2 regions of the Paraclostridium sp. genome follow, and region 1 is predicted to be linked to the other one. Evidence: riboswitches for the same ligand, from Rfam matches in the RefSeq annotation. Region 1 holds a riboswitch; the other holds the start of a gene.
What was found. A riboswitch is a leader RNA that binds a small molecule or an ion and turns the genes downstream of it on or off. The one in region 1 is predicted to bind lysine.

Region 1 (6,036 bases):
TGGAGAATTTGACAAAGTATCTATATCAGGTAATGGTAAAATTCATGGAAATATAATATGTAACAAGTTCAGTGTATCAGGTAATGGAATAGTTACAGGTAATATAGATAGTGAAAAATTTTCAACATCAGGAAATTGCAAAATAGAAGGAGATATAAACTCTAAGGAGTTAAATACATCAGGGTCTTTAAAATGCTTAAAAAGTATAAATTCTGATAAAGTTAATGTAAGTGGAGTTTTAAAAGTATTATCAGATATAGAATGTGAAGATGTTTATATAGATGGGGTAATAAATTGTGGAGGTTTTTTGAATTGTGAAAACTTCGACTTGAGAATAGAAGGAAAATCAACAATAGATGAAATAGGAGCAAGTACAGTAAATATAAGTTATGAAAGAAGATTATTACAAAGTATTTTCAATTTATTGATACCTAAAAAATTGTATAGACTAACTGTAAATAGTATAGAAGGCGACAATATACAATTAGAAAATAGTTATGTGAAAATTATTAGAGGAAAGAACATAAAAATAGGGGCAGACTGTAATATAGATACTATTGAGTATAGTGGAACTATTGAAGTAGACGATAGATCAAAAGTAAAAAACATAAATAAGATATAAGGTAGGAGGTAAACTGTATGAATCATGATATAAAAATAATGGGTGATGGATTTATAAGCCCTGGAGAATATGAAAAGATAAGTGTTATGGGAGATGCAACTTCAACAGGAAATGTAAAAGCTAGCCAAGTTAAAGTTAATGGAAACGCAGTATTTAGTGGAAATTGTGACTTTGGAAGTTTAAAAATAAATGGAGATGCAACTATAAAAGGAAGTTTAATATCAAATTATTTAAAAATAAATGGAGATTTAACGGTAGATAAAAATTGTGAACTAGATACCTTAATAGTACGTGGAGATGCCAAGTTTAATTATGACGTTGAGTGTAACAATGTTACAATATATGGAGATACCAATATAAAAGGAAATTTAAAAGCTAAAGAAGTAAGAGTTATAGGACATATAAGTGTAGATGGAGATATTGAATGCGAGAACATAGTGATAGATGGTTCTATAGATTGCAATGGATTAATAAATTCAGAGGATATTACTATCTATCTTAAAGGAAAGTCTCGTTGCAATGAAGTTGGAGCTACTAATATTAATATACGTAAGCAAAACAATAAGTCAATTTTAACATTTTTAAGTTTATCTAGTATCTTAACTAAAAGTTTTAAATGTAGTACTATAGAAGGCGATTATATTAAACTTAAAAATTGTGATATAACAAATATAAGGGGTAAACAAGTTGATATAATAAGCAACTGTAATATAGACAATATAGAATACACTAGCAATCTTAATATATCTAAAAATTCAACTGTAAAAAATCATGTTAAGATAGGCTAAGGAGGACAAAAATATGGATGAATTAATATCAAAGAAAGACTTATTGATAAAGGCGAATATTTCCTATGGTCAATTATATAGATGGAAGAGAAAAAATATTATACCTGAAGAGTGGTTTATAAAAAAATCTACATTTACAGGACAGGAAACTTTTTTTCCAAAAGAAAAAATATTAGAAAGAATAGATTTAATACTTTCTATGAAAGATGATGTGTCTTTAGATGATATAGCAAATATGTTTACTAAAAAAACAGATGCAAAAGAATTTAATATGGAAATTATGTTAGATAAAAAAGTTATAAGTAATTATACTAAAGATATATTTTATAATTTTTATCAATCTAATACTATGATAGGAAGAAAAGAATTATTAGCAATTACTATAATAGAAAAATATCTTGTAAAATCAGTTATAACTATGGAAGAAATGAAATCGATAATAAGTATAATAAACAATGATTTTGAGAAGATTTATAAAGATAACTCTAGAATTTATGTATTTAGAAAATTAGGGGTACCTTTTGTGATTGGATGTATAGATTATAAGCAGGTAATACTTGATAAAGAACTTATTAAAATAATTGAAATAGATATTATGAGAGAGATAAGTGAAATGAGTAAAAATTTAATAATATAATTTATAATATGAATATTTTAAAATTATTTAAAATATTCAGAAAAAACATTGACAAATACAAATTTGATATGTAAAATAACGTATTAACAAAAGAATATTGATTGTAGAGGTCGCGATATTTATCAGTACCAATAATGAGGTAAGCACAATGACTTATTGGGAAAGGAACTATCGCCGAAGGATATAGCTTAAGCTTTAAGGCTATAATCCTGGGTATGCATAGAATATATGTATAACTGTCACAAGGTAAATTGTGTTGAGCTACATTTGAGGAATAGATAGTATTTTATATTAGTATAATTATCCCCCCTTAAGTGATGACTTAAGAGGGGATTTTTTATATAGAAAACTAAAATGTCCTGTAGCAACCTCAAAACATCAAAATATGGGAGGTTATGCAAATGAAATTACAAGGAACAATGTCTATTAGAGAAAATCAGCTTTATATAGGAGGTGTGAGTTGTGAAGAGCTTAAAGAAAAATATCAAACACCCTTATATATATTTGATGAAGAATTAGTTAGAAATAATTGCAGAGAATATGTAGATAACTTTAGAGTTAATGAAAGTGGTAATAGAGTTGCTTATGCAGGTAAAGCTTTTTTACCAATGCATATGTGCAACTTGATAAACGAAGAGGGATTGTATCTTGATGTAGTATCTGGAGGAGAATTATATACAGCGCACAAGGTTGATTTCCCAATGGAAAGAATATTATTTCATGGAAATAATAAAACGATAGAAGAAATAATTATGGGTGTAGAGTTTGGAGTAGGAAGATTTGTTGTAGATAATTATTATGAATTAGATATATTAGAAAAAATTTGTGAAGAAAGAAATACAAAGCAACTTATATACTTTAGAATAACTCCAGGGATAGAGGCGCATACCCATGACTATATAAAAACAGGTCAAATTGATTCTAAATTTGGATTTACATTATCAAATGGAGATTTACATAGTGCGATAGAGAATATGAAAAATTATAAAAATATAGAATTAGTAGGAATACATGCACATATAGGGTCTCAAATATTTGATGTTGAACCATATCTAGATGAAGTGAAAATAATGATGAACTTAGTAAAAGAAATTAAAGAAACATATAATATAGATATAAAAGAAGTTGATTTAGGTGGAGGTGTAGGAGTTTATTACACTGAAAAAGATGAACCTAAAACTATACAGCAATTCTGTGAAGCTATAATAAAAAGATCAAATAAAGTATGCAGAGAAATAGGAATAGATACACCTATTTTAATAATAGAACCAGGTAGATCAATAGTAGCGAATGCAGGAAGTACAATATATACAGTGGGGTCTATAAAAGATATAAAAGATGTAAGAACTTATGTAAGTGTAGATGGAGGAATGACAGATAATATAAGACCTTCACTATATCAAGCAGGATATGAATGTGCAATAGCCAATAAAATGGGCCAAGAAAAAAATAATCAAGTAACAATAGCAGGTAAGTGTTGTGAAAGTGGGGATATACTTATAACAGATGCAGATATTATGGATATAGAAAGTGGGGACATACTAATAATGTCTTCAACGGGTGCATATGGATATTCTATGTCATCAAATTATAATAAAATAACAAAACCAGCAGTTGTATCTGTACAAAATGGAGAAGTTAAATTAATATGCAAAAGACAGAGCTATGAAGAACTTTTAAACTTAGAATTGTAATTAGAAAAATTTTTAATAGTTGATGCGACATATGACAATACATAAGCGCATCAGCTATTATTTTTATATATAAAAATTATTAAAATTAATTATAGTTTTTAGATGTATTTATAAAATCTAATATATCTTGATATAATTCTTTTGCATTATTATAGCCTTCATTATATAAATCAGTAAGTTTATCAATATTTTTTTCAACTTGACTAACTTTAACAGGGTTCTTTGGCCTAATAACAAGAACATCTCCACTTTGAGATAATTTATTTATTAAATCAAGACTTTTATTATAGTTGATATGTCTACTTTCAATAGCTTTAATAAGTTTTGGATATTTTTTATACTTTCGTTTTACAACTGAAGTAAATTTTTGTTTATTTTTTCTATAGGTAATGTCTCTAGTTAATACAACTATATTTTTTTTATAACCTTGATTTAGAGAATACTCTAATGGTATAGAATCAGAAACACCACCATCAACTAGCTTATAATTATCTATTTCAACTATATTTGCAAACATAGGTATAGAGCAAGATGCTTGCATATAAATAATTTCTTTCTTTAAATCTGTTAACTCAAAATATTCTGGGGTGCCTGTTTCGCAGTTTGTTGCAACTACTACAAACTTAGTATTGGATTTATTAAAAGTATCATAATCATAAATGTTTAGTTCATTGGGTATTGTGTTAAACATAAAATCCATACCAAATATTGAACCTGTTTTAATTAAATTACTAAAGCTTAAATAATTTTTATCATTTATATAATCTACAGTAGCATGATATGCTCTTTTAAATTGTTTTGATAAATAAGAAGAGGCATGGCAACTCCCAGCGGAAACTCCAATTGCTATATCAACTTCTATATCTTTTTCTATAAAAAAATCTAACACTCCAGCAGTATAAATTCCTCTCATACCGCCACCTTCTAATATTAATCCTATTTTACTCATAACTATCCTTTCTAAACTTTAACCTTGTTTATATATAAATTAAATAAATTGTATAGTTTTAAAACTATTATAGTTCAAGGTATTTATACTGTCTAGTTGTGAAGGGTAGACAAGTAATTAATGTATGGTAATATAAGTATATTAATTTTACATTAATAAAAACTGCACCTGAGGAGCAAATAGAAGATGATCAATAATGTAAATAAAAGTACTTACAATGCAAATTTATATACAAAGTCAAATATAAAACCTAATGAAGAAAATAAACAATTACAAAATAAAACTCAAAATATAGTATCTGAAAATTTTATAGGAAAAATTAAGGAAGAACTAAAAAATATAGAATTAATAGCTATAAAGATAATTAAAGGTGAAAAATTGAATCCAAAAGAGCAACGTCTTATAACTGAAAAATATCCAGATATAAAACAATTTGCAAATCAATCAAAAAAAGAAATGCAAGATATAAAACAACAATTAAAAAGTTGTAAAACAGATGAAGAGAGAAAACAAATAATATCTACTGCAATTAATAACATAAAAATCATGGGCAAAAAAGGAGTTCTTTCAGAACTCCAAGTTAAAATTAAAATAGAGGGTATGGAGGATGTTGAAAAATTTTCTAACAAAATAAATATAGAAACTAAGAAAGCAGATCGTATAGCTATAAAAATATTAAAAGGTGAAAAGCTAACTCCAAGTGAGCAAAAATTTATAACTGAAAAATATCCTGAAATAAAACAAGAAGCAGAACAATCAATAAAAGAAAATAAAGATTTAAAAACTCAACTAAAAAATTGTAAAACAAATGAAGAAAAACAACAAATAATATCTAAAGCTATTAATAACATAGATATTATGTTTAAAGAAGGAATTTTATCAACAACTCAATTTAAATTTAAAATGTTAGCTATAGAAAACTTAAAAAGAGAAAATGAAAATAAATTATTCAGTTTAAATCCATACATTTACATAATACCAACTTCATTATCACAGAATTTAACCTGGATTTTAATAACTATAGCAATAATAATTATAGGTTTATATATAATTTAATTTACAGAATATAAACCTATATCTAAAATATATTATCTAGGTTATACACAGGCAGATTTTGAAAGTGTGAAAACGTAAAGCAAGATATCCACAAAACACACAAAAATAATCAACATATACACATATATCTATCCTAAGCGACCTACAGATTTAAAAAGAAAGTCCGTATATACAAATAAGCAATGATATTTTGAAAGTTACAAATTTTGTAACACGGGAGGTTATTTATGGGATTTTCAGAAAGCACAAGTAAAACAAAAATACTTTTAGAGTCGGGAACTAATGAACTT
Region 2 (6,036 bases), on a different contig from region 1:
CAGAAGCTATGTTAAAAAAAATAATAGAAAAACCAGAAAAGTTTTATGCAAGTATTGCTAAGAAATATTATGACAGTCTCTTAGTACTTTGGTCTTGCAGAGGAAATGAAAAAGATAAACCAATATCTTATATATTTTTAATAGAAGATAAATTAATAGATGAGGTTATGAGAAAAAAATTAAAAGCTAAGATAAAAAATCAATTGCCATTTAATTTAAAAGGAGATCAGATTTTAAGAGAAGTTATATCAAAGTTTGAAGTATATAATCTTAAAGAGTGGAATCGTGAATTTCCACACATTAAGATTACACCAGTAGAATAATAAAAAATTATCAATTAGATTATCTGTTATCGTGGACAGTCTACATATAATAGGTTATATTATAACTATTTAAAATCAAAGGGATGTTTATAGGAGGGATAATTATAAATTTTGATAATTGTAAACTCGTTAGTTTAAATAGTGAAATATTAGAGCATATATTTTTATGGAGATATGATAAACCATATAATGTATATGATTTGTATTTAAATGACTATTTAAACAATAGTGACTCGTGGGGAGTAGAGCAATTTGCTTTAGTAGAAAATGATAATATAATTGCATATGTATCATGTCAGATAGTAGAAAATGATATGTGGGTTGGATGGTCTTTAAGACCGAATTTATGTGGAAGTGGAATAGGTCAAAGTTTTGTAAGAAAATGTATAATCGAATTAATAGAACTGAAAAAATACTATATGAAAGATATATTTTTAAAAGTATATAGCTGGAATGCTCGTGCTATAAAAGCTTATGAAAAAGTAGGATTTACACATCATGATAATTTTATAAGAGTTGAAAATAGTAAATCTACTGAATATACTATAATGAACATGAAGATTAACTAAGAACTATTAATTCAATAATTAGTTATTCAAAAAATGTTTATGATGAAAAAATTTAAGATAATATGTATAATCTTTTTAAGAATGGTTAATTAAGTTTAACAATCAGCCAACACTGACTACACAAAAGCTAGATAATATCTTACCTTTTGGTAGTACCTTTGGAAGTGATGGTGGCTAGATATTTGAAAAAATATCACATTAAATATAATGAATCTACTAGATTCCTCGCTCTACTAGAGTGCAAATAGCCCTAGTCTAACGCCCAAAGGTTAGAGGTATAGCTAATTTGCAAACTATATTTAATAAAAGTCAAAAGAGGATAAGGATGTAATTAACATTACTCCTTGAAAAAGCACTGAATTTGAAGGCTTAGCCTATCAAATCAGTGCTTTTTTTAATTATCGCTTCTACTTAGGTATTTTGTTATAATTATTATAGTAAATTTTAAAATAATAATTAAAATTTAAATAATAGTTGCAACAATATATAGTTTTAAATTATATATATGAAATAAAAAACATAAATATTTAGGGGAGGTAAAATCATGAAAAAGAAAACAATCGCATTAATAGCAGTATTATTAATTTCAATAATTGGAATATTGATATTTACAAAAAACAACTCAACTCCAGAAAAACCACCAGAGGACTCAAAAGACAATCAAGTACAAACAACACCAGAACAACTAGATGTTATGGGGAAAATAACAAACATAAAACAAGAAGAAGACAACTTAATAATAAGAGTAGAAGCTGTCAAAGATGAAAACGCTAAAAATGGAATTGATACACTAGACTTAAAACCAGAAGTTAGATACGACATAGCAGACGTTGTAATAAATAAAGATACAATAATCAAAAAAGCAGACTCAGACAAAACACTTAAATCATCAGATATAAAACAAAATCAAATAGTAGCAGTTAAATTTGAAAAAATAGAAGGAAGATCTTACCCAGTATATGCAAATGCACAAAGCATCACTATAATTGATATGAATAATTAATTAATTAATTTACAAAAAAAGTAAAAAATTCAAAATATTTACAATTATATAAAAACATGATATAATCATTCATAACAAATAAAACTTAATAAAAATTACCTCATCTAAAAAGATTGAGGTAGAGGTCGCATTTACTAAAAGTAATATTGAAGAGGTCGGAAGCCAATGAATCAATATAAAAGGAGTAAGTGCCGAAGTTCTAGTATCCAAAGCTAGTGCTGGGGCTGTATTTAATAAGTACAGTACTGTCATCAAAATTATCCCAAGTTTTGATGGAGAGCTATCTTAAGTAAGATAAAGGGGAGATGTAGGTATGTTGTATTTAGCATATTAAGCTCAACATGTACTCGTGTTGAGCTTTTTGATTAAACAAATTTTCACACCTATATAAACTAAGATAGCAAAAGGGAAACAGACAATTAAACGTCTTAATTTAAAAAATGGGGGAGATTGAAAATGAGTAATTTAAAAAAGAAAAAGATTATTATGCCAAATACACTTACAATAATATTTTTATTAATAGTAGTAATGGCAATCCTTACTTGGATAGTACCAAGTGGAAGTTTTGAAAGAGAAGATGTAGATAATCGATTAGTTGTTGTAGCAGGAACTTATGAAAAAGTACCGTCAAATCCACAAGGAATAGCTGATGTATTTACAGCACCTATAAATGGATTTATAGATGCAGCAGAAGTAGTAGGATTTGTTTTAATAGTAGGAGGAGCTTTTGGGATAGTTAACAAAACAGGAGCAATAGAAGCAATTATAGCTCACACTGTAAACAAAATGAAAAAATACCAATTCCTAATAATACCTATCTCAATGATGCTATTTGGATTAGGTGGGACAACGTTTGGAATGAGTGAAGAAACACTACCTTTTTACATGATATTCATACCACTTATGACTAGTATGGGATATGATTCATTAACCGCAGTGGCAACAGTATTCATAGGAGCGGCAGCGGGATTTGCAGCATCTACTACCAATCCTTTTTCTGTAGGTATAGCACAAGCACTTTCACATATAGCACCAGGTTCTGGGATAGAGTATAGAGTAATTATGTTTATAATATTTATGATTATAAGTATTGGATTCGTAATGATATATGCTAATAAAGTTAAAAAGAATCCAGAAAAATCTTTAGTTAGAGATATATTAGTTAATAAAGAAGCAATAGAGAGTAATGACACAAATATAAAAAAATTTACAAAAAGAGAAGCTATAGTAATAACAATTTTCACATTAGGTATGGCAACTATGGTGTATGGGGTTTTAAAATTAGGTTGGTACATAAATGAAATTGCAATGATATTTACGGCTATAGGTTTAATATCAGGAATAGCATCAGGGCTTAGTCAAGATGAGATAGTTAGTTCATTTATAAGTGGAGCTAAAGATTTAATGTCAGCAGGACTATGTATAGCATTTGCACGTGGAATAGTGATAATAGCAGAAAATGGATATATAATAGATACAATTTTAAACTCTGCATCAAATATTTTAAATGGATTACCAAAATCTATATTTATAAATTTAACTTTCTTGATAGAAGGGTTAATAGCATTTTTAATACCGTCAGCATCAGGACTTGCATCACTTACAGTACCAGTTCTTGCACCACTTGGAGATTTGGTAGATGTGTCTAGACAAATGATAGTTACAGCTTTTCAATTTGGAATAGGTATAACAAACTTAATAACACCTACATCGGGAGTATTAATGGGAGCATTAGCACTGGCTAATATTCCTTGGGCAAAATGGGTTAGATTTATAATGCCTTTGATTGTAGTTCTAGTAATTACTACAATGGTATTTTTAACAACAGGATTATATATAGGACTTTAACATAGGGGGAAAATTTATGATAGAAAACATAAAGAAAAAAGCTTATAGCATAGAAAATGAATTGGGAAAAGAGATAGAAGAAGTATGCAATTTTATATTTAATAATCCAGAATTAGGAGATGAAGAGTATATATCATCTAAATATCTAGTTGATAAAATGAAAGAATATGGATTTAAAACAATATATCCTTACTGCAATATGGACACAGCATTTAGAGCAGAATTAGGAGATGATGATGGTCCTACCATAGGATTTTTAGCAGAGTATGATGCACTTCCTGGATATGGAGAAAATAAAGAAGCGGCTCATGCTTGTGGTCACAATTGGATTGCAGCATCAACATTAGGGGCTTGTATAGTGCTTAGCAAGTTAAAGGCAAGTTTTAAAGGTAAAATTGTATTAATAGGAACACCAGCGGAAGAAAGTACAGGAGGAAAGTGTGATTTAGTTAAATGTGGAGCTTTTGATGATATTGATGTATGTTATCAGATGCATATAGAAGCTTTTAACAATATAAATTGTAAGGCTTTGGCAATGGATTCTATAGAGTTTAGTTTTAAAGGAGTAGCAGCACATGCAGCTAGTCATCCTCATATGGGAGTTAACGCATTAGATGCAGTACAACTTACTTTTGCAGGAATAAATGCACTAAGACAACATGTAACATCAGATGTTAGAATACATGGTATAGTTTCAGATGGAGGAGAAGCTGCAAATATAGTTCCAGAAAAATCAGCTTGTAAGTTTTACATAAGAGCTAGTGAAAGAACTTATTTAAACGAAGTAACTAAAAAGGTTATAAACTGTGCAAAAGGTGCAGAGTTAATGACAGGGGCTAAATTAACTTATAGGTACTTTGAAAATCCTTTTGATAATATAATAAACAACAAAGTGCTTCAAAACATCACAAAGAGGAATTTAATTAATGTAGGGATAACAGATATATTAGAAGGAAAAGAAGGGCCAGTAGGTTCTACAGATATAGGTAATGTAAGTCAAGTTTGTCCTACTATGTATACGGAAATAGCTCTAGATATAAATCCTATGGTATATGTTCACGAAAAAGAGTTTTTAAATTATGCAAATTCCAAAGAAGCTTATGATAAGTTACATAAGTCAGTAAAAGCAATGGTAGGATGTGCTTTAGAAATTTATTTAGAAGACGGGTTACTATGTGAGATTAAGAAAAATCACTTAAATTCATAAAAAATATTTATTGATGAGTAAGAAGAAGGTATTGGAAAATGGCCAATACCTTTATTTTTATTTCACTTTAGTTTTCTAATTTTTACATAATATAAAATAATAGGCAAAAATATTAAAATTAAAAACATAGGTAAAAATAAAGAACCTAAAGGTTTACTATTTGCCGACATAATAGTTATATAAAAGAAAGAAACGTTAATTGAAGTTTTCACAAAGCTTATAAAATATCTTGTTAAATCATAAACTTTAGCATAATTTTGCTCAGTTACTTTTACAGGTATATTTAAAGATTGAGGTATAAATAATGTAATTCCCATAGAGCAATTTACTAAAACTGCCAATATAGGCAACAATATTAACGTACCCTTATCTCCCCACGAATCAATATGACCTGTGAAATTATAATGAGATGGTACTGTATCTCCTATATTGTTCCAATTAACAATTAGATACCCTATCATAAAACATAATATTAATAAATTTATAAGTTCTATTACTTTCTGTTTAGTATCAAATTCAAACTTATAGTTCATTATATCCCCCCCTGTTTTGATTTTTATAATTTAAATAATTATAGCATAAAGCATATTCTCTTGCTTTAAGTAAATATAAATCTTTTTTATATAGTAGATATTTATGTTGACAATTAGACTTTTGTCTAATAGAATTAAATTAAGGATATAGACAAATGTCTAATAAAAGGAGGTAATAGTATGATAAAAATTCCTAAGACAGAACACCAAGTTATGAAATTTATTTGGTCTCAAAAATCATCTAAGGTATCATCTAAGGAAATAGGTGATTATATGCTGAAAGAATGTTGTTGGATAAAGCCAACAACAGCAAAAGTTCTTTCCAGATTAGTGGAAAAGGATTTTTTAAAATCTGAAAAAGAAGGAAGAAATATCACATACACTGTGCTAGTAGAGGAACATGAATATGTAAAGTTTGAAACAAATGAATTTTTTGACTTTGTTCATAATAAATCATTAAAAAGCATAGTATCCACTCTAGGAGAGGGAGATTCTATAAGTGATGAAGATATAAAAGAACTTGAAGAATGGATAAAAAATAGGTGATAAATAT

Region 2: another riboswitch for lysine. It lies ahead of ACRCYC_RS00215 (YfcC family protein); the one in region 1 lies ahead of lysA (diaminopimelate decarboxylase).

The regions. Positions count from the first base shown of each region.
Region 1 covers NZ_JBOFKN010000205.1:16,504-22,539, reverse strand. The annotation lists gene ACRCYC_RS15720 (polymer-forming cytoskeletal protein) at 1-622, shown strand, start outside; gene ACRCYC_RS15715 (polymer-forming cytoskeletal protein) at 640-1,410, shown strand; gene ACRCYC_RS15710 (DUF4004 family protein) at 1,424-2,047, shown strand; lysine riboswitch at 2,144-2,319, shown strand; gene lysA (diaminopimelate decarboxylase) at 2,449-3,741, shown strand; gene ACRCYC_RS15700 (patatin-like phospholipase family protein) at 3,827-4,690, opposite strand; gene ACRCYC_RS15695 (hypothetical protein) at 4,877-5,746, shown strand; gene ACRCYC_RS15690 (chemotaxis protein) at 5,974-6,036, shown strand, end outside.
Region 2 covers NZ_JBOFKN010000008.1:340-6,375, reverse strand. The annotation lists gene ACRCYC_RS00230 (hypothetical protein) at 1-323, shown strand, start outside; gene ACRCYC_RS00225 (GNAT family N-acetyltransferase) at 407-892, shown strand; gene ACRCYC_RS00220 (hypothetical protein) at 1,437-1,895, shown strand; lysine riboswitch at 2,007-2,186, shown strand; gene ACRCYC_RS00215 (YfcC family protein) at 2,352-3,743, shown strand; gene ACRCYC_RS00210 (M20 family metallopeptidase) at 3,760-4,950, shown strand; gene ACRCYC_RS00205 (DUF1648 domain-containing protein) at 5,013-5,483, opposite strand; gene ACRCYC_RS00200 (BlaI/MecI/CopY family transcriptional regulator) at 5,664-6,029, shown strand; partial or broken gene ACRCYC_RS00195 (hypothetical protein) at 6,035-6,036, shown strand, end outside.